3 regions of the Agrobacterium sp. 22-214-1 genome follow, and region 2 is predicted to be linked to each of the others. Evidence: predicted binding sites of a transcription regulator. Region 2 holds the regulator's gene; each other region holds the start of a gene.
What was found. The regulator LexA, encoded in region 2, represses DNA repair genes until DNA is damaged. The targets are predictions, from matches to a motif close to TGTTCNNNNTGTGTTCNG.
Positions count from the first base shown of each region.

Region 1 (10,793 bases), 110 kb from region 2:
ATTTCTCCGGCGAGATAGCCCTCTATGATCTGATAAAAAATATCAGAAATTCAAATAATTGCGGAATTCTGTTAATATCGCATGACCTGCATGTGGTGATGGCGGAAACCGACACCGTCATATGCCTGAACGGCCATGTGTGCTGCCGGGGCACGCCGCAGGCGGTGAGCCAGAGCCCGGAATATATGCGGCTGTTCGGCGGCTCGGCTGCCAAGGCGCTTGCCGTCTATAGCCACCATCACGATCATACCCATCTGCCCGATGGCCGGGTGCAGCATGCGGATGGTTCGGTGACCGATCATTGCCATCCCGAAGATGGGCACCATCATATGCATGACCACGGCCACCATCACGACAGCCATGACGACTGCGGCTGCGGCCATGAGCATGAGCATGAGCACGAGGGCCATACGCCTCCCGGCCAGCGGCAGGGAGAGCGCCATGTTTGACGATTTCTTCGTTCGCGCCATGGTCGCCGGTATCGGCGTTGCGCTCACTGCCGGTCCTCTCGGCTGTTTCGTCGTCTGGCGGCGCATGGCCTATTTCGGCGATACGATGGCCCATTCGGCGCTGCTCGGCGTCGCGCTGTCGCTGCTGTTGCAGCTGAACCTCATCGTCAGCGTCTTTTTGGTAGCGTCGGCGGTTTCGATCCTGCTGCTCTTTTTGCAACGGCGTCAGGCGCTTTCCGCCGATGCATTGCTTGGCATCTTGTCCCATTCGGCGCTGGCGATCGGTCTCGTCATCGTCGCTTTCATGAGCTGGGTGCGCATCGATCTCGTCTCGTTCCTGTTCGGCGATATTCTCGCCGTTACCCGCAGCGATATCGCCCTGATCTGGGGCGGCGGGCTGGTGGTCATCGTCTCCATGGTGTTCCTGTGGCGGTCGCTGCTTGCCTCCACCGTCAATACGGAGTTGGCCGAGGCCGAGGGCTTGAACCCGGAGCGCGCAAAGCTGATCTTCACGCTGTTGATGGCGCTGGTGATAGCCATTGCCATGAAGGTGGTCGGCATCATGCTCATCACATCGTTGCTCATCATACCGGCGGCGACTGCCAGACGCTTTTCCGCGACGCCTGAGGTGATGGCGGTGGTGGCTTCGTTGATCGGCGCGGTCGCCGTTGTCGGCGGCCTGTTCGGCTCGCTCAGTTACGATACGCCGTCCGGCCCATCCATCGTGGTTGCCGCGGTGATCCTCTTCGTTATAAGCCTGTTACCGGCGCCGGGTTTTTCCCGCGCCGCGGATGAAGGAGGCAAATCATGAATGCACAGACCCAGCAGAACCTCACCAAGAACCAGTCGCTGGTCATGAATGCCCTCTCAAACGCGCATCAGCCGCTCAGCGCCTATATGATCCTCGACAAGCTGCGGGATGAGGGTTTTCGTGCGCCGCTGCAGGTTTACCGGGCGCTGGAAAAGCTGGTGGAGTTTGGCCTCGTGCACCGGCTCGAGAGCCTCAACGCCTTTGTCGCCTGCACCCATACGCAGGCGGAGTGCTGCTCGCACCACCATGGCACGGTGGCTTTCGCCATCTGCGAATCCTGCGGGCAGGTGACGGAGTTTCACGATCACGAAATCGACCACCGCCTGGAGCGCTGGGTGAAGGACAGCAAGTTCAAGGCGGAAAAGACCACCATTGAAATTCGCGGCCTCTGCGCCACCTGCTCGTCTTAGTCTCATGGCAGGGCGGGCGTGGATGCCCGCCGTTTCCTACCCCTCGATTATCGCCAGATCTTTCGAAAAGCGCTTCCAGTTTTCGATGTATTTTTCGGCCGAGCGGCGAAGCCCCGCGGCGGCCTCATCATCCAGCGTGCGGATGGCGCGCGCCGGCGAGCCGACAATCAGGGAATTGTCCGGAAATTCCTTGCCCTCCGTCACCAGCGCATTGGCGCCGACGAGGCAGTTGCGGCCGATCTTCGCGCCGTTCAGGATCGTCGCGCCCATGCCGATGAGCGAATTGTCGCCAATGGTGCAGCCATGCACGATGGCATGGTGGCCGATAGTGCACATTTCGCCGATGACGGCGGGAAAACCGGGATCGCTATGCACCATCACGCCCTCCTGAATATTGGTGCCGCGCCCGATGCTGATCGGCTCGTTATCGCCGCGCAGCGTTGCGCCGAACCAGATGCCGACATCCTCACCGAGCGTCACCGAGCCGATGACATTGGCATCCGGGGCAACCCAGTAGCGATCAGGCGCAGGGGTCTGCGGCACCCGGTCGGCGAGGCGGTAAAGCGGCATGGTGGTCTCCTCCCTTTTGTTTTTTTGACGACCTCAGGCAACCGTCACGCCCAGCGTGCCGACACCCTCGACGCCGCATTCGATGCGGTCGCCACGCACGATGGGGCCGACGCCGGCCGGCGTGCCGGTCATGATGACATCGCCAGCGGCAAGCGTGAACAGCTTGGAAAGTTCGGCAATCACTTCCGGCACCTTCCAGATCATCTGGGCCAGATCGCCCGTCTGCTTGCGTTCACCATTGACGTCGAGCCAGATCGCGCCGGTAGCGGGATGGCCGATCCTGTCTGCCGGGACGATGGGGGAGACCGGTGCGGAATATTCGAAGGCCTTCGCGCCTTCCCAGGAGCGGCCCATCTTCTTCAGGCCGTCCTGAAGGTCGCGACGGGTCATGTCTATGCCGACGGCGTAACCCCAGACATGATCCAGTGCCTCGGACGCCGGGATATCGGCACCGCCGCTTTTCAGAATCACGACACATTCGACTTCGTAGTGCACATTCGATGACAGCGGCGGGTAGGGGAAGTCCTGACCGGCGGGCAGCAGATTGTCCGGGTTTTTCTGGAAATAAAAGGGCGGCTCGCGCGAGGGATCGTGGCCCATCTCAATAGCGTGATCGGCATAATTGCGGCCGACGCAATAGACCCGCCGGACGGGGAACAGATCGCCCGTGCCTTCAACGGGCAGGAGAACGGGTTTCGGAGCGGGGATGACGGTGGTGGCCATGTCGATTTCCTGTCGTCTTTTTCGGTGCGATTCTTGTCCCGCGATTCCGGGGCGATTTCCAGTTCAAAATGACCCCGACTGCAAAACTGGCTTTTTACGGTCCTTTGCTGTAGAAGCCGGCGCAAAGAGGTTAATCCATGTACAGACAAGCGCTTGCAAGCGGCGAAAAAATCTTCGCCGTGGCCCCCATGATCGACTGGACCGATACCCGCTGCAGGTTTCTGCACCGGCAATTGTCGAAGCGCGCGCTGCTTTATACTGAAATGATCGTCGCCGACGCCATCATCCATGGCCAGCGCGACAGGCTGCTCGGCTATCACCCTGGGGAACATCCCGTCGCGCTGCAGCTTGGCGGATCGGATCCGGCCAAGCTCGCCGAGGCGGTGCGGATCGCCGGCGATTACGGATATGACGAGATCAACCTCAATGTCGGCTGTCCCTCGGATCGCGTGCAGTCCGGCACATTCGGTGCCTGCCTGATGCGCGAGCCGGAGGTGGTAGCGCAATGTGTCGCGGCAATGAAGGCTGTCGCCAGCGTGCCGGTTACGGTGAAATGCCGGATCGGGGTCGACGATCAGCAGCCGGAAGCTGTTCTGCCGGATTTTCTGAAGCGGGTTGTTGCGGCGGGCGCGGACGCGGTCTGGGTTCATGCGCGAAAAGCCTGGCTGCAGGGGCTTTCGCCGAAGGAAAACCGCGAAGTGCCGCCGCTCGATTATGATCTCGTCTATCGCATGAAGCGGGAAAACTCCGATGTCTTTATCGGCATCAATGGCGGTATCGCCGATCTCGATCAGGCGAGCGAACATCTCCAGCATATGGATGGTGTGATGCTCGGCCGTGCCGCTTATCACAACACGTCCATTCTTGCCGATGTCGACCATCGCATCTATGGCGAAGAGGCCCGCCAGCCGGACTGGATAGCGCTGCGTGACGCGATGATGGCCTATGCCGCCGACTATATCGCCGCAGGCGGACGTCTCAACCACGTCACCCGCCACATGGTCGGGCTGTTTCAGGGCATGCCCGGCGCGCGCCGTTTCCGGCAAATCCTCTCCAGCGACGCCACCCGGCCGGGCGCTGGCCCGGAGGTGATCGAGGCCGCTTTCGCGGCCATCGATTTCAGCCCGACGAAAGACATGGCGGGCTGAAAGCGCTCAGACCGCCTTTTGCAGTTCCTGCGCACCAACAGGCGCATTCACCTTGCCGCCGGTGATGAAGAAGGCGAAGACATCGCGCGGTGTCTTTTCGACCTTCCGATCCGGCGCTATCAGCGGCAGATCGTCCGGCACGGCGCCCTTCGCATAGGTCTTTACCCGCTCGGCCCAATGGTCGATGTCTTTTTTCGGGTAACAGGTCTTGATATCGTCCTCGCCCTTCTGCAGGCGGCAATAGACGAAATCGGCCGTCACATCCGGCAGCATCGGATAATCATGATGGTCGGCGCAGACGACGGCGACCTTGTGCCTGGCGAGAAGATCGATGAATTCCGGAACCTGAAATGTCTCGTTGCGCACCTCGACGACATGGCGAAGACGGATGCCGTCCTGCTTCTCCGGTAACAGAGACAGAAATGCGCCAAAATCCTCCGCGTCGAATTTTTTCGTCGGCGCGAATTGCCAGAGGATCGGGCCGAGGTGGGACCCGAGTTCCGTCAGCCCCTGCGTCAGAAACTTCGTCATCGATTCACCGGCCTCGGCCAGAACCCTGCGGTTGGTGACGAAGCGGCTCGCCTTTAGCGAGAAGACGAAATCCTCGGGCACTTCGGAAGCCCATTTGGCAAAAGTTTCCGGCTTCTGGCTGCTGTAATAGGTGCCGTTCACCTCTATGGCCGTGAGCTGCCGGCTGGCATGCTCCAGCTGGCGCTTCTTCGGCAGTTTTTCCGGATAAAATGTGCCTTCCCATGGCTCAAAGGTCCAGCCGCCGATACCGGTGCGGATCGTGCCTGACATATTCATCTCTCTAATCTCCTCCACCGGCGCGATCCACTGATGACAATTCACATGAGTTGCCACGTGTGTTCTCTTGAAATTTCTCAAGTGTAAATCTTGGATATTTTTCTATCCATTCTGTTCTTTGCATTGCCCGCGCGGAAATGTCAGAGATGCAATATATCTTGCTTAGCTCAAACATTATTTCATTCTTCTCGCGTTCCACCTTTATGACAGCACCTAGGGGGTGCTTTTCTAGGTCGGCCGTTCCCATCGCCGTATATCGATGAACAGGCACTGGAGTCAGATTGCACCATCGATCTGACACCAATAAGTGCAACTCCCAATGGAATTCATCTAAGTGCCACCACAGATTTTTGTATGTTTCAAACTTTCTGTCGTTAATCGGGTTCGCCCGTTCAACTTCAATGCAGATTACCGACATAACGTCTTCATCGATAAACCAAAGATCAGGAATAATTCCTTCTTTCCAAACCTCTCCTATCTCTAGGAATTCCTTCCAAGAGGTTGATTCTTCGGTGTTAGCCCATCCTTCTTCATTCCATTGAAGCTCTTGAATTGCTTTTCGAAATCCAGAACGTTTGGCTGCCCGATATGACTGCTGAAGCAATGTTATTGCGGTCTCGTGTATCGATCCAACCAATTTGTTCTACTCCGCAGCCTCCCGTTTTCCGGCCGGCCGGCGCTCCAGAAGCTCCTTCAGGAAGTGACCGGTATAGGAGCGATCGACCTTCACGATGTCCTCCGGTGTGCCGGTCGCCACCACCTCGCCGCCGCCCGTGCCGCCTTCGGGGCCGATATCGATGATCCAGTCGGCCGTCTTGATGACTTCGAGATTGTGTTCGATCACAACGACGGAATTGCCCTGTTCCACCAGCGCGTGCAACATTTCCAGGAGCTTGTTGACGTCGTGGAAGTGCAGGCCGGTCGTCGGTTCGTCGAGGATATAGAGCGTGCGGCCGGTCGATCGCTTTGACAGTTCCTTGGCAAGCTTGACGCGCTGCGCCTCGCCGCCGGAGAGCGTATTGGCCTGCTGGCCGACCTTGATGTAACCGAGGCCGACATCGAAGAGCGATTGCAGCTTGTCGCGCACTGCCGGCACGGCGGCGAAGAATTCCACGCCTTCCTCGACCGTCATATCCAGCACGTCGGCGATGGATTTGCTCTTGAAGGTGACGTCCAGCGTTTCGCGATTATAGCGCTTGCCGTGGCAGACATCGCAGGTGACATAGACGTCAGGCAGGAAGTGCATCTCGATCTTGATGACACCGTCGCCCTGGCAGGCCTCACAGCGGCCACCCTTGACGTTGAAAGAGAAACGGCCCGGTGCATAACCGCGCGCCTTGGCTTCCGGCAGGCCGGCGAACCAGTCACGGATCGGCGTAAAGGCGCCGGTATAGGTGGCCGGATTGGAGCGCGGCGTTCGGCCGATCGGCGACTGGTCGATATCAATCACCTTGTCGATGAATTCGAAACCATCGATGCGATCGTGCTCGGCCGGGATTTCGCGCGCTCCCATCACCCGGCGGGCCGCCGATTTGTATAGAGTCTCGATCAGGAAGGTGGACTTGCCGCCACCCGATACGCCGGTTACGGCGGTGAAAACGCCAAGCGGCACAGCCGCGGTGACATTCTTCAGATTGTTGCCGCGTGCACCGAACACCTTGATCTCGCGGCCCTTCTTGGGCTTGCGGCGCTCAGCCGGCACGGCAACGCCGAGTTCGCCAGAGAGATATTTGCCGGTTAGCGATTTTGGATTGGCCATCACCTCCTGCGGCGAGCCTTCGGCAATCACCTGACCGCCGTGAATGCCGGCCGCCGGGCCGATATCGACGACGTAATCTGCCGTCAGAATGGCATCTTCGTCGTGTTCGACCACGATGACGGTATTACCGATATCGCGCAGATGTTTCAGCGTATCGAGCAGCCGGGCATTGTCGCGCTGGTGCAGACCGATGGAGGGCTCATCGAGAACATAGAGAACGCCTGTCAGGCCCGAACCGATCTGCGAGGCCAGACGGATACGCTGGCTTTCACCGCCGGAAAGCGTGCCGGAATTGCGCGACAAGCTGAGATAATCCAGCCCGACATCGTTGAGGAAGCGCAGCCTTTCGCGGATTTCCTTGAGGATACGGACAGCGATTTCGTTCTGCTTGGCGTTTAGGCTTTCCGGCAGCACCTCGAACCAGTCACGCGCGGTGCGGATCGACATTTCGGTGACTTCGCCGATATGCAGCCTGTTGATCTTGACGGCGAGCGCTTCCGGCTTCAGGCGATAACCGGCGCAGGCCGGGCAGGGGGCCGCCGACATGTAGCGTTCGATTTCCTCACGCGCCCAGGCGCTGTCGGTCTCTTTCCAGCGACGCTCCAGATTGGGCACGATGCCTTCGAAGTTCTTCACCGTCTTGTAGGAGCGGGCGCCGTCCTGATAGTTGAACTCGATCTTGTCATCCGTGCCCTGAAGGATGGCGTGCTGCGCCTCCTTCGAAAGATCGGACCATTTGCTTGAAAGCTTGAAACCGAAAGCTTTGCCGAGTGCTTCCAGCGTCTGGTTGTAATAGGGCGAGGAAGACTTTGCCCAGGGAGCAATGGCGCCGTCGCGCAGGGTGCGGGCTGGCTCCGGTACGATCAGGTTTTCATCCACCTTCTGCTGCGAGCCAAGGCCATCGCAGCTGGGGCAAGCGCCGAAGGGATTGTTGAAGGAGAACAGACGCGGCTCGATTTCCGGAATGGTGAAGCCGGAAACGGGGCAGGCGAATTTTTCCGAAAACAGCACACGCTCGTGAGTCTCGTTGAGAGACTTGTTGGCGGAGCCGCCGGCGGCGGTCTCTTCGGGCGGCAGAGGCTTGTCGGCAAATTCTGCGATTGCCAGGCCGTCGGCAAGCTTGAGGCAGGTCTCGAGACTGTCGGCAAGGCGCGCGGCCATATCCGGGCGCACCACCGCACGGTCGACCACCACGTCGATATCGTGTTTGTATTTCTTGTCGAGGGCGGGCACGTCGGCGATTTCGTAGAACTGGCCATCCACCTTGACGCGCTGGAAGCCCTTCTTCATCAGATCGGCGAGTTCCTTTTTATATTCGCCTTTGCGGCCGCGCACCATCGGCGCGAGAATATAAAGACGTGTGCCTTCCTCGAAAGCGAGGATGCGGTCGACCATCTGGCTGACCGTCTGGCTTTCGATCGGCAGGCCCGTGGCCGGCGAATAGGGCACGCCGACACGCGCGAACAGCAGGCGCATATAGTCGTAGATTTCGGTGACCGTGCCGACCGTGGAACGCGGATTGCGCGATGTGGTCTTCTGCTCGATGGAGATTGCCGGCGACAGGCCGTCGATCTGGTCGACATCCGGCTTCTGCATCATTTCCAGGAACTGGCGCGCATAGGCCGAAAGGCTTTCGACATAACGGCGCTGGCCTTCGGCATAGATCGTATCGAAGGCAAGCGAGGACTTGCCCGAACCGGAAAGGCCGGTCATGACGATCAGCTTGTTGCGCGGCAGGTCCAGATCGATGCCCTTGAGGTTGTGCTCACGGGCGCCACGGATGGAAATCGTCTTCAGTTCACTCATGACAAGGCTCGGACAAAAATAACAGGCTTGATGGCAGCGCGTCCTTATGTAGTGACGCAGCCGGATGTGTCGAGGTCTATTCCCAATCGGTCGCAGCTTTTCGGAATGCTTGACTCGAAATCTGGGATTCAATAGAACAAAAAAGGAACGAATTGCAAGCGCGAATGTCTGCTCCCGCAGCTTAAGATTATTCTTTGTGGATAGTTCCATGCTTGCGGTGCCCTTTGCCAGCGGCGGCAGCTATTGTGTGGCGAATTTTTTGAAATGCAATTGCCGGTCATGAAGGCTGGCGGACAGGATGACGAGATGGCTGGTAGCGTAAACAAGGTAATTCTGATCGGGAACGTGGGTGCAGATCCCGAAATCCGCCGGACGCAGGATGGACGCCCCATCGCCAACCTGCGTATCGCCACCTCTGAGACCTGGCGGGACCGCAACAGCGGCGAGCGCAAGGAAAAGACCGAATGGCACACCGTCGTCGTCTTCAACGAAGGCCTGTGCAAGGTCGTCGAGCAATATGTCAAGAAGGGCGCCAAGCTCTATATTGAAGGCCAGCTGCAGACGCGCAAATGGCAGGACCAGACCGGCAACGACCGTTATTCCACTGAAATAGTGCTGCAGGGCTTCAACTCCACGCTGACGATGCTCGATGGTCGCGGTGAGGGCGGTGGCCGTAGCGGCGGCGATTTCGGCGGCGGCAATGATTATGGCAGCGGCGGCGGCTCCAGCTATGGCGGCGGTTACGACCAGCAGTCCTCGTCGCGCGGCGGCTCTTCCCGTGGCGGCGGCCAGCCTTCCGGCGGCTTCTCCAACGATATGGATGACGATATTCCGTTCTGAGCGGATGGCGAATTCGGGAAAGCGTAACGGGAGACAGGCATGAGTGATGCGCCCGCACCGAAACAGCCGGCAACCTGGCGCATCGTTCTTGCCTTCTTCCTCGATTTCTGGACGGCGTTTTTCGCCGCCGGATTTCTCGTGGCGGCGGTTGCAGGCGGGCGCACGCCACAGGGTTTTGCCTTGAACGGTGTGCCCGCCTTTATCGCGTTTGCGCTTATCGTCGCATATTTTGTCGTGCTCGGCCGGTTCTTTGGCGGCACGTTATGGCAGCGTCTTCTGAAGGCGAGGCGCTAACATCCGGCTTTGCCGGCTCTCCGATGGGGGAGAAGGTATTTCGGCGTCGCGGCAGACTATGCCGCGACCTTGTCCGCCAGCATCGCGACCATGACATCGGATTGCGACACGATGCCGACCATCTTGCCTCTGGCGTCGATCACCGGCAGGTAATGCAGTCCTTCTTCGGCAAAGCGGATGATGGCTTCCTCGATTGCCGTTTCCGGCCGTACGGTTCTGACCGGCGATGTCATGATGTCCTTGACGGTATCGTTGGGGGCGCTTGCGCCGGAGAGGATGAGGCGCAGCCGCTGCAGGAAACCGATGGAGGGACGGCCGTTTCTCCAGCTCGCCTTTTCCAGAAAATCCGTCTGGGTGACGATGCCGACGATCTCCGCCTTATCGTTGGTGACCGGCAATGCCTTGAAATGGTGGCTGTGCATCAGCGCATGGGCATGGCGCAGACTGTCATCAGGCGCAACACCGACGACATCGCGCGACATGACGCTGGCGCAATCGAGATGCAGCGCACGGCGACGCCAGGAGCGCAGTTCGGTCTTGCGTAAAATGGTTTCGAGCTCGTCGCGGTCGATATCCAGGACCTGGTCATATTCCTTCAGCACCTCGTCGAGGTCGTTGGAGGAAAAGCCGATTTTCTGGATGGGGGTCGGATCGGTGGTGCCATGGGCGGCCTTGCCGAGCTTCAGGCCGTGTGGGTAGGCGCGGCCGGTGGCATTGTTATACGCGAGGGCCAGGGCAAGAAGGATCAGCGAATTTCCGGCGACGGGCCAGAGCAGGAAACCATAACCGAGGCTGTGCACGGCTGGGCCGCCGAGAACGGCGGTGAGCGCCACCGCACCGCTTGGCGGGTGCAGGCAGCGCAAAGCCATCATTGCGGCAATGGCGAGGCTGATGGCGAGCGCGCTGGCAAGGAATAGATCCGGTATCAGCAGCGCGACTGTTACGCCCACGAAGGCCGAAACGAGGTTGCCGCAGAGGATCGACCAGGGCTGCGCCAGCGGGCTGGAGGGCACGGCGAACAGAAGCACGGCCGAAGCGCCCATCGGCGCGATCATGGCGGGCAGGGTGGGATCGAAACGCAGAGCGAGACTTCCCAGAAGGCCGGTCAGCAGAATGCCGACAAAGGCGCCGGTTGCGGAGCGCAGCCTTTCCCTGTTGCTGACGGGTGCGGCATCC
Region 1 covers NZ_JBNWCK010000001.1:482,958-493,750, forward strand. The annotation lists gene znuC (zinc ABC transporter ATP-binding protein ZnuC) at 1-449, shown strand, start outside; gene znuB (zinc ABC transporter permease subunit ZnuB) at 442-1,260, shown strand; gene zur (zinc uptake transcriptional repressor Zur) at 1,257-1,670, shown strand; gene ACQZ5G_RS02460 (gamma carbonic anhydrase family protein) at 1,707-2,240, opposite strand; gene ACQZ5G_RS02465 (fumarylacetoacetate hydrolase family protein) at 2,274-2,963, opposite strand; gene dusA (tRNA dihydrouridine(20/20a) synthase DusA) at 3,101-4,111, shown strand; gene ACQZ5G_RS02475 (DUF72 domain-containing protein) at 4,118-4,918, opposite strand; gene ACQZ5G_RS02480 (hypothetical protein) at 4,923-5,555, opposite strand; gene uvrA (excinuclease ABC subunit UvrA) at 5,562-8,483, opposite strand; gene ACQZ5G_RS02490 (single-stranded DNA-binding protein) at 8,748-9,323, shown strand; gene ACQZ5G_RS02495 (hypothetical protein) at 9,363-9,617, shown strand; gene ACQZ5G_RS02500 (HPP family protein) at 9,674-10,793, opposite strand, start outside.
Region 1: uvrA (excinuclease ABC subunit UvrA) is a predicted target of LexA. The motif match lies at 8,616-8,633, and genes of this name have one in related genera.

Region 2 (10,793 bases):
GGCGACGGTTCAGATCGCCTTCGGCGAACTCTACATCGCGCTTCAGCAGGGCGTCGTCGACGGGCAGGAAAATCCGCTCGTGAATATCGAAAGCTCCAAGCTTTACGAGGTCAACAAACATATCAGCCTCACCGCCCATAAATGGGAGTCCACCCCGTTCCTGATGTCCAAATTCGCCGAGGGGCGGCTGGGCAAGGATTTCGAGGCGGTCAAGGCGGCGGCGAAGGAGGCGGGGGCGCTTCAGCGCAAACTCTCGGCGGAAAAGGCAAGCGCGTCGCTGGCCGCCTTCAAGGCCAATGCCGCCATCGAGGTGGTGGAAGACATCGACCACGCCGCTTTCGCGAAAGCGACCGCGCAGGTGCTGGAGACATGGAAGCAGAAGCCCTTCGGCGATTTCGTCGCTGAGCTGGAAAAGGCCGCCAAGGGCTGACGATCAGGATGCCGGGCCGGTTCATGCCGCCCGGCCTCGCCTTCATGTCCACCGACAGGATCGGCGGGAGCCTCGCTCACACCGACATTCATACGGTTTCAGTTTTCAGGAGATGCGCCAATGCTCGAAGGAGCCTTGTCCGCCGCCAATCGCGTTGACAGTTTCATCGCCATCCTCTGCCGCATCATCATCGTGGCAACCGGCATTCTGCTTACGGTCATCATGACCGCAAACGTCATCGTCCGCTATCTATCGACATCCGGCGGGCTGGATTTTGCGGAAGAACTGCCGACCATGCTGTTTCCATGGTTCATCGTTGCCGGCATTACCCTTGCCGCGCAGAGCGGCGCGCATATGGCGGTTGAATGGATTTATGACAAGTTCGACGAACGCGGCAAGGTGGCGGTTCTGCTGTTCGCCAATCTCGTGACGGTCGCAAGCTTCGTCATTCTCGCGCAGCAGGCGCTTGTCGTCGCCGAGATCGCCGGCGCGGAAATCAGCCCTGTGCTGCAACTGCCCAACAGCATCGGATATTATTCCATCGCCTTCGGCGCGGCACTGGTCTCGATCACCACCGCAACGGCAAGCCTGCGCATTCTCTCCGGCGGCTGGCATGCGCGCCCGCACGGTGCAACCGAGGAGATGCCGCTATGACCATCGTGATGATCATTGCATTTTGTATTCTCATGATGATTGCGGTTCCGGTCGGTTATGCGCTGATCATCTCTGCGGGCGTCGCCGTGCTGTGGAACGGTTATGTGCCGCTTTCGATCGTGGCGCAGCAGGTTTACGACCAGACCCAGTCTTTCCCGATGCTGGCGCTGCCGTTCTTCATGCTTGCGGGCACGCTGATGCTCGGCGGCAAACTTGGAACCCAGCTTCTGGAGCTGGCCTCCAAGGCCATGCAGCGCTGGCGCGGCGGCCCGCTTTCCACCACCGTCATTTCCTCGGTCGTGTTCGGCGGCGTTTCCGGCTCGGCGGTCGCCAATGCGAGCGCGCTCGGCTCGGTGCTCATTCCATGGCAAAAGCGCCAGGGCTATCCCGCTCCCCTCTGTGCGGCCAACAATGCCACCTCGGCCGTCATCGACGTGCTCATTCCGCCGTCGATCCCGATGATCCTCTATTCGCTGGTCAGCGGCGTCAGTATCGCCAATCTGTTCATCGCCGGCATTCTGCCGGGCCTGCTCATGGCGGTCGGTTTCATCTTCGTCTGCTGGGCCATTGCCGTGCGGCGTGGCTATGCGGTGCGAGACGAACGCATCCGCAAGCGCGATCTGGCACTACTTGCATTCCGCAGCCTGCCGGCGATCCTTCTGCCGATCCTGATCATCCTCGGCCTGCGCTTCGGCTTTGCAACGCCGACCGAAGTGGCCGTTCTTTCCGTCGTCTATTCGCTCGTGCTCAGCATCTTCTTTTATCGCGATCTGACGTGGAAGCGTTTCTGCGACAATTTCGTCGAGGCTGGCTCCGCAACCGGCGTCGTCATGCTGGTCATCATGGGCAGTGCGGCGGTGGGCTGGGTGCTCACCTTCGATCAGGCGCCCCAGCATTTCGCCACCTGGGTGGCGGAGAATATCTCCAACCCGATCCTGATCATTCTGATGATGAACGTCCTGATGCTGATCATCGGCATGCCGCTCGATCTGCCGCCGTCAATCCTGCTGCTCGGACCGATCTTCGTGCCGCTTGCGGATATGATCGGGCTCGACCGGGTGCAGCTCGGCATGATGATGGTGATCAATCTCGGTATCGGGCTCTATACGCCACCGATCGGCACCACGCTCTTCATCTCGTCCTCCATAGCCAGAGCGCCGCTCGGCGCGACGACGAGGGAATTGTGGCCGTTCTTCACCATGGCGATGCTGCTTCTCATCGCAGTCAGCTTCATTCCTGCGCTCACGATCTACTGACGTTCGGCCCGTAGCAAATCGGCAGCCAGAAACCACCGGCCGGGTCTATCCGGTCGGTGGTTTTAGTATTCAAGACGTGCCGCCTACGTCGTTAAATCTGCTTTGTTCATGGTTTCGACGATCAAATCACGATCTGCGATGCACCCTTCACGAAATTTTAGGGGATTGCGGAACACATATGGAACATATAGTGTTCGTTCTGTATTTGTTTCGCGACTTCAACGACGATTCTCAAGGGTGTTTTCCTCATGCTCACGCGCAAACAGCAGGAATTGCTTCTCTTCATTCATGAAAGAATGAAAGAGTCCGGCGTGCCGCCCTCCTTCGATGAAATGAAGGACGCACTCGATCTTGCCTCCAAATCCGGCATCCACCGGCTGATCACCGCACTCGAGGAGCGCGGCTTCATTCGCCGGCTACCTAACAGGGCGCGCGCGCTGGAAGTGATCAAATTACCTGAGGCCTATGCGCCGGGTGCAAGGCCGCAGCGCGGCTTCTCGCCGAGCGTCATCGAAGGCAGCCTCGGCAAGCCAAAGACGCCGGAGCCGGCCCCTGCCCCCAAGGCGCCGGCCAATGATCTCGGCGGTGCAGTCACCGTGCCGGTCATGGGCCGTATCGCCGCCGGTGTGCCGATTTCCGCCATCCAGAACAACACCCATGATGTGGCCGTGCCGGTCGACATGCTCGGCTCGGGCGAACATTACGCTCTTGAGGTCAAGGGCGACTCGATGATCGAAGCCGGCATTTTTGATGGCGATACCGTCATAATCCGCAACGGCAACACGGCCAATCCTGGCGATATCGTCGTAGCACTGGTGGATGATGAAGAAGCGACCCTGAAGCGTTTCCGCCGCAAGGGAGCCTCCATCGCACTGGAAGCCGCCAACCCCGCCTATGAGACCCGTATTTTCGGGCCGGATCGGGTGAAAATCCAGGGCAAGCTGGTTGGGCTGATCCGCCGCTACCATTAATTGGCAGCCCGCTTTTTTCGCTAAGGGCGTCATCGAGACGATGGCGCTCCCTTTGAGGCATCTTGGCTTGTTCTCTGGAACAGAGCGGCTCTGCGGAAGTAAAGAGAGGGTGTGTTTCGCCCTCATCTCCGGGCGGTGAGGTAGATATGCCTCCTTCTCCCTGCCCTCACCTTGCCATTCATCAACGCGGCTTATGGGAGCCATGGATTATTTGCAATATTCCAAGGGCCATCCGCCGGTATAGAAATGCGCGTCATATCGGGGAAACACGTCATGTATGATCTTTATATCGCCAACAAGAACTATTCCTCATGGTCGCTGCGGCCGTGGGTGTTGATGCGCACGCTCGGCATCGCCTTCGATGAAAAACTCGTTCCCTTCGGCGAAGGCGTTTCCTTCTCCACCTTCTCGCCGACCGGCAAGGTGCCCTGCCTTGTCGATGAGGGCGTGACAATTTGGGAAACGCTGTCGATCGCCGAATATCTGGCGGAAAGACACCAGGGCGTCTGGGCGAGCGACAAGCAGGCACGGGCCTGGTCACGTTCCGCGGCGAGCGAAATGCATGCGGGCTTTTCCTCGCTGCGCAATCTCTACCCGATGTCGGTCGGCATTCGCGTAAAACCGAAGGGTGGCGATACCGGGCTTGCGGCCGATATAAAGCGCATCGATACGCTGTGGAGCGAAGGACTCGCGAAATTCGGCGGGCCTTTTCTTGCCGGCCAGAAATTCACGGCGGTCGATGCCTTCTTCTGCCCGGTGGCATTTCGTTTCCAGACTTATGGCGCGGAACTTTCGCCCGCGGCGAGAGCCTATTGCGACCGGCTGCTCACCCTTCCCGCCATGCGCGAATGGTACGAGGCCGGGCTGAAGGAAGTCTGGCGCGACGCGGCGCATGAAGAGGAAATTAGCGGGATCGGCGAATTGACGGCGGATCTGCGCATCAAGGCCTGACGACCCATGCTGGCGGCACTTTATTGTGATGCCGCCAGCAACCGCATGACGGCATCAGGCACGTCGTGATCGAAACGGCCGCTTTTCCAGTCGTAATAGCGATGTTCGCTCCAGGGCCTGTCCATGCCGGCGATTGCGGCGCGCAGTCTGCCGACCACCCCTGCCTGATCGCTGCCGGCGAAGTCCATTTCCAGCGAACCGATCCGCCGCAGGATATCGCGGTTCAGCAGAAGTGCGCCCGAGCGGCATTGGGAAAAGGACGTTCTGCGGGAGACGATAACGATATCGGCAATATCGCAAGCCTTTCCGGCAAAGCGGCCATCTTCCAAAACGATGATCCATTCGCCGCTTCCCGCGCGCGCAACGCACCATATGCCTTTGCTGCAGGTGAAAACACCGGGCTCGGCGTCTCTCAGGGCCGCCGTCATCTGCCGTGCAACCGCGCTCATCTCTTGCGGATCAAGCTTCGCCTTCGGGGCCAAAGCCACGGTTTTTGCCGTAGCCTCGGTCTTGAGAAAGACCGGCGGCACAGGCTGTTCCGGTAAAAGCAGCGCCCTTTGCCACTGGCCATAAACGAAACCCTGCGGCTGAGCCTTCGTCGTATAGGCTTTGCCGTCCTCCAGCAGCGCCACCAGCTCGCCATCCTCATGAACAAGCAAATCGGGCGGATCGCGATAGGCCGTGGCGGCTGACAGGCCAAAGGCAAGGAACAGAAGCGGCATGCCCAGAAGCGCAAGCCGGCTGCGCAGCAATGTCAACAGCAGAAAACCAGCCGAGGCGAGCCCCAGAAACCACCCGTGCGGCCGGCCCGTCGCAGCGCTTCCGCCCCAGGACGCCACCTCCTGCGCAACCTCGATGACGAGGGCCATGCCGTACCCCATGACCTTCAGAAATGGCGCATCCAGCCCGAAAGGCATCAACAGCATGGCGAAAAGGCCGAAAGGCATGACAATCAGCGACATCAGCGGCATGGCGGCCAGATTGGCGAAAAGTCCATAGGTGGTGACACGCTGAAAATGCTCGACCGAATAGATCGCCGTCGAAAGACCGCCGATCAGCGACGTCGTGATGACACCGCCAACGATGGCGCCCGCCGTTTGCGCCACCGTCATCCATGCCGGTTTGCGCCCGATAAACAGACGCTCGCGATCGATACGCCAGCGGCTCCAGGCGGCATAGGAGGCGACGAGCGCGATGGTCGCGGCAAAAGACATCTGGAAGCTCGGACCCATGATTTCCGAGGGCGAAAAAGCAAGAATGACCAAAGCGGAAAGCGCAACATTCCTGAGGCTGAGCGAGGGTTGATCGAACAGCACCGCGATCAGCATCACCGACATCATCAGCCAGGCGCGTTCGGCGGAGACGGCGAAACCTGAAATCAGATAATAGGCAAGCGTCATCAAGAGCGCGGCGAAAGCCGAAATCTTCTTCACGGGCCAGCGCTGCGCAAATGCCGGAAAAAGGCTGAAGGCAAGCCTCAGTCCCACGAAAAATATGCCCGACGCCAGCGCCATGTTGAGCCCGGATATGGCGACGATATGGGCAAGGCCGGAGAGCCGCAACGCTTCCATCGTTTCGGCGGATATGGCCTGTCTCTCATCGGTGACGATGGAGGCGGCAAAGGCGCCGGCATCGCCGCCGATGGTGTTGCGGATGCGCTCGGCAATGGCGGTGCGAAGGCCATAGAGCCGCATGTCGGCCCATTCCAGCCAGCCCGTCTTCGCGTCGATGCCGGGTGGAGTTACCGTCTGTGGCGGCTTATAGAAGAATCCGGTCGCGCCTATGCCCCTGAAATAGGAGGCGAAGGCGAAATCGTTGAGCCCCGGCAGAGCCGGGCCGGATGGCGGCGAAAGCCGCGCCTTGCCACGAATGGTCGCGCCGAGCGCGGCGGGCTCGCCTCCCCCGCGTGACAGGAGCGAGACCTTGCCCGGCGGGCGTGACAATGCCGGCGCTTCCGTTGCTGTGAGTTGCACCACATATCGCCAGTCCCCGCGCGCATCCACCTCCCTTCGGGTCACCGTGCCGGTGATGGTGGTGGTGACGGGCGTATCCAGCACCACTGTTCCCGCACGCCACGTTTCGACCCCGGCGAAAAGCATGCCCAGCAAAAGCAGCGCGAAAAGGCCGCAGGCCGTGGCTGCGAAGCCCGAGCGATATTTCGCGAAAAACGCCAGACCGGCGGCGATGAGACATGTGATCGCCAGAACGAGGAATGAAGGCGAGGTATTGAGGGAAAACCAGAGGATCGCACCGCAGCCGATGAAAACCGGAACGAAAAGAAAATCGTGACCGAATGCGCGCTCCTCGGCGACGCATACGGCGATTTTTTGAGAGGCGACAACTCGCAGTTTCGGCTTGCCGACAAGGGCGGGCGTACCATATGTCGCGACATCGCCGGTTCTACGAAGCGGATAAAGGATTTCCGCCGTGCCGGGCAAATCGCCCTGCATCGTTTCGGCATATCCGAAATGCTGTTTTTCCCCTTGACCGAGCAATCCGCGCCGCGCCCCTGCCGCACCGGGAACAGGTTTGCAGGCGGATGCGAGGGATTGCAATCCTTTCCTTTAACCCTGCGTTGACTGAGATTGAATTGCCATCGCCGGGAAAGACGGAAGCAAGGCAATTGCGTTTGCCGCAATGCACAATTTGACCTTTGGATAGCTTGGCATCTGCGCAAGGATCATATAGCTAATCGGTAGACGCTTAACCGCGGGGCGTGTCTCAACGCCCCCACCCGCATGTTTTCGGAGGATCAGTATGACGGAAAAAAGCGCTACAGTGACACTTGGCGAAAAGCAGGTCGAACTCCCGGTCAGGGAAGGCACGATCGGACCAAGCGTCGTCGATATCGCCACGCTGTACAAGCACACGGGCTCTTTCACCTACGACCCGGGTTTCACGTCGACGGCCTCCTGCGAATCCAAGATCACCTATATTGACGGTGACGAGGGCGTTCTGCTGCATCGTGGCTTCCCCATCGAGCAGCTCGCCGAACAGGGCGACTTCCTGGAAACCTGCTACCTTCTGCTTTACGGTGAACTGCCGACCGCGGCTCAGAAGAAGGACTTCGACACCCGCGTCACGCGCCACACCATGGTGCATGAGCAGATGAGCCGCTTCTTCACCGGCTACCGCCGCGATGCGCATCCGATGGCCGTCATGTGCGGCACGGTCGGCGCTCTCTCGGCCTTCTACCATGACTCGACCGACATCACGGATCCGCACCAGCGCATGGTCGCTTCGCTGCGCATGATCGCGAAGATGCCGACGATCGCCGCCATGGCTTACAAGTACCATATCGGCCAGCCCTTCGTTTACCCGAAGAACGACCTCGATTACGCCTCCAACTTCCTGCACATGTGCTTTGCCGTGCCGTGCGAGGATTACAAGGTCGATCCGGTTCTGGCCCGCGCCATGGACCGCATCTTCATCCTGCATGCCGACCACGAGCAGAACGCCTCCACCTCCACGGTGCGTCTTGCCGGTTCTTCGGGTGCAAACCCGTTCGCCTGTATCGCAGCTGGCATTGCCTGCCTCTGGGGCCCGGCTCATGGCGGCGCCAACGAAGCGGCGCTCAACATGCTCAACGAAATCGGCACGGTTGACCGAATTCCGGAATATATCGCCCGCGCCAAGGACAAGAACGACCCGTTCCGCCTGATGGGCTTTGGCCACCGCGTTTACAAGAACTACGACCCCCGCGCCAAGATCATGCAGAAGACGATGTACGAAGTGCTGGAAGCCACCGGCAACTCCGACGATCCGATCATGCAGGTCGCGCTGGAACTGGAAAAGATCGCCCTTTCCGACCCCTACTTCGTCGAAAAGAAGCTCTACCCGAATGTCGACTTCTATTCCGGCATCACGCTGAAGGCGCTCGGCTTCCCCACCACCATGTTCACCGTTCTCTTCGCGCTCGCCCGCACCGTTGGCTGGATCGCACAGTGGAACGAAATGATCGAAGATCCGCAGCAGCGCATCGGCCGTCCGCGCCAGCTCTACACGGGCGCCGGCAAGCGCGACTACGTTCCGGTTTCCAAGCGCTAAGCCGCGAAACCCCATAAATCAAAGGCCGGCAGGTTTTCACCCGCCGGCCTTTTTTGTTGGGCATCCGAATGGTTCTCAGTGGCGTGCGGCAACGCCCAGGAACTGCTTCAGTTCGGGTGTTGCGGGATTGGAAAATACCTCTTCCGGCGGGCCAATTTCATGCACCCTGCCCTCATGCATGAAGACGACGCGGGAGCAGACGTCGCGCGCAAATTTCATTTCATGCGTCACCATCAGGAGCGTCATGCCCTCGGCGGCGAGTTCCCGCACTACGGCCAGCACTTCCGCGACGAGTTCGGGATCGAGCGCCGAGGTGATTTCGTCGCACAGCAGCGCGATGGGCTGCATGGCAAGCGCGCGGGCAATGGCGACGCGCTGTTGCTGGCCGCCGGACAATTCATCGGGATAGGCCTCGAATTTATGCGCCAGCCCGACACGTTCCAGCATCTTGCGGGCAACGGCTTCCGCTTCCGGCTTCGGCGTCTTTTTCACCACGGTCTGCGACAGCATGACGTTACCGCCAACGGTCTGGTGCGGGAAGAGATTGAACTGCTGGAAGATCATGCCGACCTTCAGCCGCAGGGCTTTCAGATGCAGATCGTCTTCGAGAAGCTGCGCGCCGGCGACCGATATGGAACCGGCCGAGATCGTCTCCAGCCCGTTGATGCAGCGAAGCAGGGTCGATTTGCCCGATCCGCTCTTGCCGATGATGGCGATGACTTCACCCGGCTCCACATCGAGGTTGATGCCCTTCAGAACCTCGTTGCTGCCATAGCTTTTGCGGACTTCAGTGATTTCGATGAGCGACATTGAGCTTCCTTTCGAGGATCTGGCTGCTCTTCGACAGAGGCCAGCACAGCGCGAAATAGATGAGGGCGACGAGGCCATAAACGGTGAAGGGCTGGAAGGTGGCGTTGGTGACGACCGTGCCGGCCTTGGACAATTCGACAAAACCGATGATCGAGGTCACGGCCGTTCCCTTGATGACCTGCACGAAGAAACCGACGGTCGGCGGAATGGCGACCCGCATGGCCTGCGGCAGGATGACGTAGCGCATCTGTTGCAGGCGTCCCATGGCAAGGCTTGCCGATGCCTCCCATTGGCCTTTCGCGACGGATTCGACACAGCCGCGCCAGATTTCGGTGAGGAAGGCCGCTGCCCACAGGATCAGCGTCAGGCCTGCTGCCAGCCAGGCCGGCACATCGATGCCGAACAGGCCGAGGCCGAAAAAGGCGATGAAGAGCTGCATCAAAAGCGGCGTGCCCTGAAAAAGCTCGACATAATAGCGTGCGAAAGCCCGCATCGATTTTTTCCGGGAAATGCGCATGAAGAGCAGAAGCAGCGCCACCAAGCCGCCGCCGGCGAAGGAAACGAGCGACAGCAGCACGGTCCAGCGCGTGGCGAGCAGCAGGTTTCTGAGAATATCCCAGGTGGAGAATTCGATCATCGGACACTCCTGCGCGGAAAGATGAGGTTGCCGCCCATCACCAGCACCTGCCGGAGAAGGATGGCGAGCACGAGATAAATGACGGTGGAGACCATATAGGCTTCGAAGGCGCGGAAGGTGCGAGACTGAATGAAATTGGCCGCGAAGGTCAAATCCTCGGCGGCAATCTGCGAGACGACCGACGAGCCGAGCATGACGATCACCACCTGCGATGAAAGAGCGGGCCAGATGCGTTGCAGCGAGGGCACCAGAACCACATGCCGGAAGGTTTCGAAACGGGTCATGGCAAGGCTTGCCCCCGCCTCGAACTGTCCCTTCGGCGTCGCCTGAATACCGGCGCGGATGATTTCGCAGCTATAGGCCCCGAGATTGACCACCATGGCGATATTGGCGGCGGTCAGTTCCGACAATTGCAGGCCAAGCGACGGCAGGCCGAAAAAGATAAAAAACAATTGTATGAGGAATGGCGTGTTGCGAATGAGCTCCACATAGGTCGCGACCGGCGGCCGCAGCCATTTGGGCCCCAGCGCGCGCACCCAGGCGCAGACGATGCCAAGTGCGATGCCGAGAACGCCGCCAATGGCAATCAATTCCAGCGTAACGGCGATGCCTTTGGCGATCTGCGGATAATAGTCGAGAAGCCATCCAAAATCGAATGTGTATTTCACCCGATGCTTCCTTTCGGCGAGGACAAACCATGCGCCGGTCCCGCCTCAAAGCGAGGCCGGCGCATGCATTTTTCCGGGTTGCTCAGAGATCCTTGGGCAGGTCGGTTTTCAGCCATTTCTGCGCGATCGTGTTCAAGGAACCATCGGTCTTTGCGGTGGCGATGATGGCGTTGACCTTTTCAAGCAACGCCGGCTGTTCCTTGTTCAGGCCGATATAGCAGGGCGAATTCTTGATCAGGAACTTCAGCTCGGGGCGCTTTGGCGGGTTCTTGGCGAGAATGGCGGCGGCTACCACGTTGCCCGTGGCCACGGCTTCCACCTGGCCGGCGAGGAAGGCGGAGATCGTGCCGTTATTATCCTCGTAGCGCT
Region 2 covers NZ_JBNWCK010000001.1:594,507-605,299, forward strand. The annotation lists gene ACQZ5G_RS03035 (TRAP transporter substrate-binding protein) at 1-430, shown strand, start outside; gene ACQZ5G_RS03040 (TRAP transporter small permease) at 551-1,084, shown strand; gene ACQZ5G_RS03045 (TRAP transporter large permease subunit) at 1,081-2,340, shown strand; gene lexA (transcriptional repressor LexA) at 2,589-3,311, shown strand; gene ACQZ5G_RS03055 (glutathione S-transferase family protein) at 3,585-4,262, shown strand; gene ACQZ5G_RS03060 (ComEC/Rec2 family competence protein) at 4,283-6,712, opposite strand; gene gltA (citrate synthase) at 7,020-8,309, shown strand; gene ACQZ5G_RS03070 (amino acid ABC transporter ATP-binding protein) at 8,385-9,119, opposite strand; gene ACQZ5G_RS03075 (amino acid ABC transporter permease) at 9,097-9,756, opposite strand; gene ACQZ5G_RS03080 (amino acid ABC transporter permease) at 9,753-10,424, opposite strand; gene ACQZ5G_RS03085 (transporter substrate-binding domain-containing protein) at 10,507-10,793, opposite strand, start outside.

Region 3 (10,793 bases), on a different contig from region 2:
CATTGCGATCCTGACCGGCAACCCCGTTACCCGCGATCTGGCGCAGGCTTTCCCCGCCACTTTCGAACTCGCCACGCTGGCGATCATCATCTCGACAGTCGTCGGCGTCCCACTCGGTCTAGCCGCCGCCCTCTTCCGCGACACCTTCATCGACAAGTTCGCGCGCGTTTTTGCGCTGGTGGGACATTCGATACCGGTCTTCTGGTTCGGCATCGTCGGGCTGGTGATTTTCTACGCGAACCTCAACCTTGTCGCCGGCCCCGGTCGGGTCGACGTCTTCTACGAAGGCCTCGTGGAGCCGAAAACGGGATTGATGCTCGTAGACACCCTCCTTGCGGGCGAGACGGAAATCTTCTGGAATGCGCTTGGACACATTATCCTGCCGGCTATAATCCTCGCCTATATGGCCATGGCCTATATTACCCGCATGACGAGGGCCTTCACCCTCGAACAGCTCAGCCAGGATTATGTCATCGCGGCACGGGCCAAGGGTGTCAGCCCCGCGCGCACCATAACCCGCCATGTGCTGCCCAACATCGCCGTGCAGCTCATCACCGTTCTGGCGATCTCCTATGGCAACCTGCTGGAAGGCGCCGTGGTCACGGAGATCGTCTTCTCCTGGCCCGGCATCGGCCAATACATGACGAACGCGCTGCTCATCGGCGACATGAATGCGATTCTGGCCGCCACGATCGTCATCGGCTTCATTTTCATGTTACTCAACTTCCTCGCCGATCTGGCCTACACCACGCTCGATCCCCGTACACGGGAGGCCGTACGATGACCGATATCGCGCACAACAATACCGTTGATCGTCCCAGCGCCCTGTCGCGTATCTCGACCACCACCGCGCGGACACTTCGAAAGCTCGCGGATGAACCACTTGGAATGTTCGGCTTCGCCATTCTGGCCATTCTGGTTCTGGTCGCAATCTTTGCTCCGCTCATCGCGCCCTACGATCCTGCGCGTCAGGCTCTGGAAAACGCGCTTCAACCACCCAGCTGGACACATCTGGCCGGAACCGACGAATTCGGCCGCGACATTTTCAGCCGGCTTGTTTACGGCACCCGCATCACCATCCAGACGGTACTCTCGGTCTCGGTCATCGTCGGTCCTATCGGCCTTGCCATTGGCGTGATGGCCGGTTTCTTCGGCGGGCGAACCGACGCGATCCTGATGCGCGCAACCGATATCGTCCTGTCCTTCCCCTCGCTTGTGCTGGCGCTTGCCTTTGCGGCCGCCATGGGCGCCGGCCTCGGTACGGCGATCATCGCCATCTCGCTGACGGCATGGCCGCCGATTGCGCGTCTTGCCCGGGCGGAAGCGCTTGTCGTGCGCAATACAGACTACGTCGCCGCCGCCCGTCTCTATGGCGCCTCGCCGCTGCGCATCCTGTTTCTATACATTGCGCCGATGTGCATTCCCTCGGTCATCGTTCGCCTGACGCTCAACATGGCCGGCATCATCCTGACGGCCGCTTCACTCGGCTTTCTCGGTCTGGGAGCCCAGCCGCCGCTACCGGAATGGGGCGCGATGATCTCCAGCGGCCGTAAGTTCATGCTCGACTACTGGTGGGTCGCCGTCATGCCCGGCATCGCCATCCTGCTGACGAGCCTTGCCTTCAACATCGCCGGCGATACGCTGCGCGACCTCCTGGATCCGCGTCATGCCCGTTCCTGATAGCTCCCCCATTCTTTCGGTCCGCGACCTCAATGTCCGTTTCGGCCGCAACACCATTCCGGCCGTGTCCAACGTCAATTTCGATGTCGGGCGCGAAAGGGTCGGCATCGTCGGTGAGTCCGGCTCGGGAAAATCCACCACCGGCCGGGCCGCCATGCGGCTCCTGCCGAAAAGCGCCACGGTGACGGCGGAGCGGATGGATTTCCTGTCCGAACCGCTGCTCGAAAAATCCGAGCGCCAGATGGGCGCGATCCGCGGCAGCGAGATGGCGCTTATCATGCAGGACCCGCGTTATTCGCTCAATCCGGTCCTGCCGATTGGAAAGCAGGTGGCGGAGGCCGCCGAACTGCATCTGGCGCTGACCGGAAAGGCGGCGAGAGGTGCAGCGCGCGACATGTTGCTGCGCGTGCGCATCAACGATCCCGACCGCGTGATGGCGCTTTATCCGCACCAGATATCGGGCGGCATGGGGCAGCGTGTGATGATCGCCATGATGCTGCTCGCCAAGCCGAAGCTGGTCATTGCCGACGAACCGACCTCGGCCCTCGACGTCAGCGTCCGCAAGGATGTGCTTTTGCTTCTGGACGAGATGGTCCGCGAGAATAATTCCGGCCTGATCCTCATCAGCCATGACATCCGCATGGTCGCGGCCTTCTGTGAGCGCGTGCTGGTCATGTATGGCGGGCGCGTCGTGGAAACGCTGACGAAGCTGGAGGATGCGCAACATCCCTATACGCGGGGTTTGATCGCGGCGATGCCCGATCCCCGCAATCCGGTGCGGCGTCTCAAGGTGCTGGACCGTCAGGCTATCGATGCGGAGGTGATGCGATGATCACGGTAGACAAGCTCGACGTCGTCTACGGCGCAAAGGAAAACCGCAATCACGTCGTGCGCGGCGTCAGCCTCACGGTCAACAAAGGTGAAACGCTCGGCATCGTCGGTGAGAGCGGCTGCGGCAAGTCGACCTTGCTGCGGTCGCTGGCGGGGCTGGAGGCCGGCTGGACCGGCTCCATCAGCTTTAACGGCAAACCGGTCGGCAAGACCCGCAGTCGCGACGAACTGAAACTGGCGCAGATGGTGTTTCAGGACCCCTACGGTTCGCTGCACCCGCGCCACCGCATCGGCCGGGCGCTCGCCGAACCGATCCGCGCCATGGGACTTGGCGATGGCTGGTCGAAAGTGCCTGCCGCCCTGCAGCAGGTGGGCTTGCCCGCACATTTCGCCGAGCGCTTCCCGCATGAACTTTCCGGCGGCCAGCGCCAGCGCGTGGCAATCGCCCGCGCGCTGATCCTCGAACCGCCGATCCTGCTGCTCGACGAGCCGACATCCGCGCTCGACGTCTCCATCCAGGCCGAAATCCTGAACCTGCTTGCCGACCAGCGCGAAGAACGCGACCTCACCTTCGTTCTCGTCAGCCATGACCTCGCGGTGATTGCCCACATGTGCGACCGCGTGCTGGTCATGCAGAACGGCGATTTTGTCGATGAGCTGACCAAGGCCGATCTTGAAGCGGGCATTACCCATTCGGCCTATTCAGGCGAGCTGTTCGAAAGCAGTTTCCTGTAACGATCACCCCCACAACACTCACACCGGGCGACCCATCCACGGCCGCCCGCCTTCTCCCGTGGCGCGATTTCGGGGATTTCGCGGGCGACCTTTTGGGCCGATAAATTTCACCACCGACTGCGCTCGAACCACCGGAACAATGCGTTCAGCATTTGTTCTGGATTGCTGTTTGAGTCTTTGCTAATCATTGCGACGACAGGGCAGACAATGGCCGGACATTCCGACGACTGCCATCTCTGAACAAGGTTCTCACCCGTGGGGACAGGCAGGTTATCTAAGGATTGCTGGCATGGCGGTTGCCTATCTGGAAAAGCTCAACGAACAGCAACGCAAGGCGGTGGAACATGGCGTTGGGCTGGCAGACGGGCACACGGCCGGGCCGCTGCTGATCATCGCCGGGGCCGGTTCGGGCAAGACCAACACGCTCGCCCACCGTGTTGCGCATCTGATCGTGAATGGCGCCGATCCCCGCCGCATACTGCTGATGACGTTTTCCAGACGTGCCGCCACGGAAATGTCGCGGCGGGTCGAGCGTATCTGCAAACACGTTATCGGGGCGAATTCGGCAATCATGACAGACGCGCTGGCCTGGTCCGGCACGTTTCACGGCATCGGCGCGCGTCTGTTGCGCATCTATGCCGAGCAGATCGGGCTCAACATCGATTTCACCATCCACGACCGCGAGGATAGCGCCGACCTGATGAACCTCGCCCGGCACGAGCTGGGTTTTTCCAAAACCGAAAGCCGCTTTCCAACGAAGGGTACGTGTCTTGCGATCTATTCGCGTGTGGTGAATTCCCAGACGCCGCTCAAGGAGATATTGCGCCAGCATTATCCCTGGGTCGCCAACTGGGAGAGCGAACTCAAGGAACTGTTTGCAGCCTATGTGGAGGCCAAGCAGGTCCAGAACGTGCTCGATTACGACGATCTCCTGCTCTACTGGGCCCAAATGGTCAGCGACCCCGTTCTGGCGGACGATATCGGCAACCGCTTCGACCATGTGATGGTCGACGAATATCAGGATACCAACCGGCTTCAGGCCTCGGTGCTGATGGCGCTGAAGCCCGGTGGCCGCGGGTTGACCGTGGTGGGTGACGATGCGCAGTCGATCTATTCCTTCCGGGCGGCGACGGTGCGAAACATCCTCGATTTTCCGGCGTCCTTCAGCCCTGCTGCCGACATCATCACGCTAGACCGCAACTATCGCTCGACGCAGCCGATCCTTGCGGCCGCCAACGGCGTCATCGATCTGGCGCGCGAGCGGTTCACCAAGAACCTCTGGACCGAGCGGCAGTCGCTGGAGCGCCCGAAACTCGTGACGGTGAAGGACGAGACCGAACAGGCGAATTTCATCATCGACCAGATCCTCGCCAACCGCGAAACCGGCATGACGCTGAAACAGCAGGCCGTGCTGTTCCGCACCTCCAGCCATAGCGGCACGCTCGAGGTGGAACTGACCCGCCGCAACATCCCCTTCGTCAAGTTTGGCGGTCTGAAATTCCTGGACAGCGCCCATGTGAAGGACATGCTGGCCGTGTTGCGCTTCGCGCAGAACCCGCGCGACCGCGTCGCCGGCTTTCGGCTGCTGCAGATGCTGCCCGGCATCGGACCGAAGAAGGCCGGCAATATTCTCGATGCGATTGCGACAGACCCCGAGCCGCTGCTTGCCCTTGCCGAAATTCCGCCTCCGCCGAAGACGGGCGACGACTGGACAGCCTTCACGCAAATGCTGGTGGGCCTGCGACAGGCGCCGAACGACTGGCCGGGCCAGATCGGGCAGGCGCGACTGTGGTACGAACCCCATCTCGAGCGCATCCACGAGGATGCGGACACCCGCAAGGCCGATTTGCTGCAGCTCGAGCAGATCGCCGGCGGCTACCCCTCACGCGAGCGCTTTTTGACCGAGCTGACGCTCGATCCGCCGGACGCCACCAGCGATCAGGCCGGCGTGCCGCTGCTTGACGAGGACTACCTCAGCCTCTCCACCATCCATTCGGCAAAAGGCCAGGAGTGGCGTTCCGTCTTTATCCTGAATGTGGTCGATGGCTGCATTCCCTCCGATCTCGGGGTCGGCACCACCCAGGAGCTGGAGGAAGAACGCCGGCTGCTTTATGTCGCCATGACGCGCGCCAAGGACAGCCTGTCACTTATCACACCGCAACGCTTCTTCACCGGCGGGCAGAACCAGCAGGGCGACAGGCATGTTTACGCCGCAAGAACCCGCTTCATCCCGGCGACATTGCTGCAATTCTTCGAAACGATGACTTGGCCACTGGTATCGGCTGCCGCTTCCGAACGCAGCGCGCAGCAGATCCGCATCGATGTGGGTGCGCGGATGCGCGCCATGTGGAAATAAAAAGCGGGGCGTTCACCCCGCTCTCATGACTGGCGATTGTTTTCCGCTCGACGCCGTTGTCAGAACTTCACGCTGGCCGTGAGGCTGACATTGAAGGGCTCGCCCACGGCATTGGCATAGCTGGTGGAGCCGATGGACGAGGTGTAATAGGTCTTGTCGAAGATGTTCTTCAGATTGAGCTGCAGCGTCACCGGCTTTTCGAACTGAAGCGTGTAAGTGGCGAAGGCGTCGAAGACCGCATAGCCCGGCAGATTATAGGAATTGTCGTTGATGCCGGCGCGCTCACCCACCGCCCGGACGCCGCCGCCGATGCGCAGCGTATTGCCGTTCGGACCGACCTCGCCGACATCGTAGGCAAAGAAGAGCGAGCCGGTGTGGCGCGTCACATTCGGCAGGCGCTTGCCGGCATAGGTGGGATCCTCAAGCACCAGCGCATCCGTATAGGCATAGCTTGCGATGAGATCGAGATCGTCGGTCAGGCTGCCGGCAATATCGACCTCCACACCGCGCGAACGGACGAGGCCGGCGGCCTTCACCGTCGAGACGCCGCCGACATCTTCCGAATAGGCGACATTGCGCTTGCGGGCGTTGAACAGGGCGATATTGGCGTTGAGGCCGGCGAAAAGATCGAACTTCGCACCCACTTCGTAGGAGATGCCCTCTTCCGGATCGAGCCCGCCATAATAGGCGCCGATGGATGATTGCGGGCGGAAGGTTTTGGCCACATTGGCATAAAGCGAGGCATTCGGAGTGAGCTTGTAAACCAGACCGGCATTGGGAATGAGTTCGCCGCCATCCTTCTCGGTATTGACGACGAAGGGACGACCCTTGCCGGCATAGATGTCGTAATACTGGTAACGCAAACCGCCGACCGCGATCCATTGATCGTTAAGATGCAGGGCGTCCTGCATATAGATCGAGGCGGTGGAAAGCTCTTCCGTCTGGTCGCTGTCGACCGCTCTCACCGTGGTGCAGACCGGCAAGCGGCCATAGACGGGATTATTGACGTTGAAATTCGTGGAATTCGCGCATCGCAGCATGTCGGTGCGCAGGGTATCGCTGTAGTCATAGGACGCACCGAACAGCAGGTCGTTGCGCAGCCCGCCGATTTCGGCCTCGCCCGTCAGATCCGCCCGCACCGCGTGATTGTAGATCGTCGAATATTGCGTCGCATCGGCCCGTCGCGTTACCTGCCCCGTGCGGGAATTATAGCCCATCACGCGCGCCTGATTGTCCGAATATTCGTTGCGGCTATAGGCGTAATTCAGCGACAGCTTCCAGTCATCGGAGAGTTGGCGGTCTATGGCGATGCTCGCCAGATCGGATTTACCGTCGGTGATGTTATAGGCTTCATCGAGGCGCAGGCGGCGGCTGACATTGATCGCCCTGCCGGTCGCCGGATCGAAGATCGTGCCGCGATCGAACGGCACGCTGTAATCCTCATGCATGTAGGAAACCGTAATATCGGTGTCCTCGCCGCTCCATTTCAGCGAAGGCGCGATCAGCCAGTTCTTCTTCTCACCGAAATTACGCCAGTAATCGCTGTTTTCCCCCTCGCCGATCAGGCGATAGGAAAAATCCGTGCCCGCAATCGGGCCGGTGACATCGAAACCGCCCGATGTACCGTACTTACCCGCACCATAAGCGGAAAAGCGCGAATAGGCCTCCGCCGTGAATGTATCCTCGGGCTTCTTCGTCACGACATTCACCATGCCGCCCGGATCGAGAATGCCGTAAAGCGTGGAGGCAGGCCCCTTCAGCACTTCCACCCGCTCGACCGTATCGTTGAAGGAGTGCGGCAAGGCCGTCTTCAGCCCGTTGACGAGGATGGAGCCGTCGCGATTATCGCCGAAACCACGGCGGATGACGGCATCTTGCGTACCGCCCAGCGTATTTGCCTGGGTGACGCCGCTGACATTGGCCAGCGCTTCGTCCAGCGAGCGCGCCTGCTGGTCGCGCAGCACCTCGGCCGTCACCACATTGACCGATTGCGGAATATCGAGGATCGGTGTTTCGGTACGTGTCGCCGTGCCCGTCGTCACCGGCTGATAACCGCGCGCACCTTTTTTGACATCGGCATTGACGGTTATGGTTTCGAGCACGGTCGTCCCGTCAGCATTTTTCTTCGGTGCCGCACTCTCCTGCGCATAAGCAGGCAGGGCGACCCCGGCCAGAAGAAACGCCAGCAGCGCCCGCGAGCGCACCCCAATGATCATCGAACCGTCATGCATCGTATCTTGTCCCCGGCTGTCCCAAATCGTCATCGCGACGATGCACCGCTCTTTCAATTGATGAATGTAGTAGTCAACTTTATTTCCGCTTCAGCGCGGCAAAACGTCGGTACTGAAGGTCGCATTCGCACTTCTTGGCGTGTCATTTCAGCCCATGACAGCCGCTTTTTGTTCAAATCGACCGGCAAAAACCGCATTTTTGAACGCTATATACTTGACTACTACAGTCATCAATAATTCTGGTGGCAACGCATTCAGACGGTGACGAATTTGAACGACGGCATGAGACCCATAAGCATGGATAGAGGCCTTGCGGCGCAGGCAATCGAGCTTGCCTACGGCGACACGCCGGTGCTTGCGGACATGTCCATCGATGTCGCACCGAACCGCTTCACCGTTCTGCTTGGCCCGAACGGCTCCGGAAAATCCACGCTTCTCAGCGCGCTTGCCCGCCTGCACCGGCCCGCGCGGGGCCATATTCTTCTCAACGGTAGCGATATCTTCCGCCACCCGACCAAGGAGGTGGCGAAAAAGCTCGGGATGCTGGCGCAGCAGAACCATACGCCGGAAGGGCTTTCGGTTTTCGATCTCGTCTCCCGCGGCCGTTACCCGCATCAGGGATTTCTGAAGCAATGGAGCGAGGAAGACGCCCGCGCAGTGGAACAGGCGCTTTCCGTAACCGGCATGTCCGAACTGGCGGAAAGACCAGTCGACAGCCTTTCAGGCGGCCAGCGCCAGCGCGCCTGGATCGCCATGGCGCTGGCCCAGCAGACGGATATAATTCTTCTCGACGAACCGACGACCTTTCTCGATCTGCACCACCAGATAGAGGTGCTGGACATGCTGGCCGGCCTCGTCACCCGCCACAACCGTACGATCGTGGCGGTGCTCCACGACATCAATCTTGCCCTGCAATATGCCGATCACCTGATTTTCCTGAAGGACGGGCGGCTGCGGCACCGGCTGGAAACGGCAGCGGCGTGCGATGCCAGCATCATTGCCGATGTCTTCGACATGGCAGTTGCCCAACTCACACATCCGGTGACGGCGCGGCCGGTATTTCTTCCCCTGCCCGGACGGGCCGGCGCTGTATGATGCCCAACGGAACCAGCGGACGCACCCTTGCCCTTAGAGAGCGAGCCTATGGCCGCACATTTGCAGCAGCACTTCTCCTGCTGCTCATCATGCTGCTTCTGGTGCTGGCGCATATGGCCACCGGCCCGCGCCCCATCGCGCCGCACGTTCTGCACGACCTGATATCCGCTTATGACGCCCGCGATTTCGACCAGCAGGTTTTGATGCGCCTGCGCCTGCCGCGTCTGCTGGCTGCGATGCAGGCCGGGGCCTGCCTTGGAACAGCGGGGCTTCTGCTGCAAACCCTGCTTCGAAATCCGCTCGCCGAACCGCATATTCTGGGCTTGAATGCCGGGGCAAGCCTTGCCGTCGTTCTGGCTACAGTGATGCCGCTCGGGCTGATCGCAATGCCGCTGTTCCGCCCACTGCTTGCGGCAACGGGCGCGGGCATCAGCTTCTCGCTCGTGCTTCTCTTGGCTTCCGCCGGTCGGCAGGGGCTGACACCGGGAAAACTCGTTTTTTGCGGCATTGCGCTTTCCACGCTTGCCGGAACCATCACCTCCGCCATCCTCATTCTCAATGAGGAAACATTGCAGCAGATGCGTTTCTGGCTGGTGGGCGATACAGCGGGTGTTTCCATGGCAACCATCGCCGCCGCCCTGCCAGCAGCCGCAATCGCGCTTATCCTCGCTTTCGCCGTCGCCCCCCGGCTCGATCTTCTTGGGCTGGGCGAGAGCGCAGCCGCAGCGCTCGGCGTTCCGATCCGTTCGACCCGGCTTCTGGCGCTTGTCTCCATATCACTGCTCTGCGGCGCGGCCATCGCCGTCGTCGGTCCCATCGGCTTCGTCGGCCTGGTAGTGCCGCCGCTCGTCGCACGCCTGAAAACGGGGCGGCTTCTGCTTGCCATACCCATCGCAGCACTCGGCGGCGCAGTCCTCCTGATCGCCGCCGATCTTGCCGCCCGCCTCATTCTCCTGCCGAAAGAACTGCCCACCGGCGCGATGACCGGCCTTGTCGGCGCGCCGGTCTTTCTCTGGCTGGTGCGCAGGGTGCTGAAATGAGCCGTTACCGGGTTCTCCGACTGGGGCGCTTTTCCGTCCGTTTCATGCCGTCGCGGCTCATCATTCTGCTGGCGCTTTTCCTCTGCCTCATGCTTGTCGCCCTCTGGTCGCTCACCGCCGGCAGCCGGAATATTCCCGCCTCCGCCCTGTGGTCGCTTGTCACCGCAACCAACACCGATGCCGCCATGACCGACGCACTCGTGGTTCTCGACTTCCGGCTCTCGCGTCTGGCGCTTGCGATGGTGGCCGGGGCCATGCTCGGCATCGCCGGCGCCATCATGCAGGCTACGACCCGCAACGGCCTTGCCGATCCCGGCCTGCTCGGCGTGCGCGAAGGCGCATCCCTTGCCGTGCTGGGCTGCCTGTTCCTGCTGCCTTTCCTGCCGGTCATGTTGCGCCCCGTTGCGGGCATTGCCGGCGGCATGGCAAGTGCCGTAATCGTTCTGATGCTCTCCGGCACCACCTCGCGCCTGCGCTTCGTGCTGACCGGCATCGGCTTTTCATGGTTTTTATCAGCTTTGCTGCTTATCCTCATGGCATCGCTCGATATTCGCAATTTGCAGACAGCGATGATCTGGATGGCTGGCAACCTGCAGGGCGCAAGCTGGACTGCCGTTTCAATCCTCTCCGTCATCCTCGTCATCGCCCTTGGCCTTTTGCTCCTGACGGCGCGCGCCGCCGACGTGCAGGCGCTCGGCGATCATGCGGCGACGGCGCTTGGCGTCCATGGCCGTCTCCTTTCGGTGCTTCACGTCACGCTTGCCGTCACCCTCACCGCATCCTGCGTTTCCTTCACCGGCAGCATCGGTTTTGTCGGCCTGATCG
Region 3 covers NZ_JBNWCK010000007.1:20,729-31,521, reverse strand. The annotation lists gene ACQZ5G_RS20980 (ABC transporter permease) at 1-784, shown strand, start outside; gene ACQZ5G_RS20975 (ABC transporter permease) at 781-1,680, shown strand; gene ACQZ5G_RS20970 (ABC transporter ATP-binding protein) at 1,667-2,512, shown strand; gene ACQZ5G_RS20965 (ABC transporter ATP-binding protein) at 2,509-3,246, shown strand; gene ACQZ5G_RS20960 (ATP-dependent helicase) at 3,536-5,602, shown strand; gene ACQZ5G_RS20955 (TonB-dependent siderophore receptor) at 5,662-7,833, opposite strand; gene ACQZ5G_RS20950 (ABC transporter ATP-binding protein) at 8,131-8,928, shown strand; gene ACQZ5G_RS20945 (FecCD family ABC transporter permease) at 8,925-9,968, shown strand; gene ACQZ5G_RS20940 (FecCD family ABC transporter permease) at 9,965-10,793, shown strand, end outside.
Region 3: ACQZ5G_RS20960 (ATP-dependent helicase) is a predicted target of LexA. The motif match lies at 3,389-3,406, and genes of this name have one in related genera.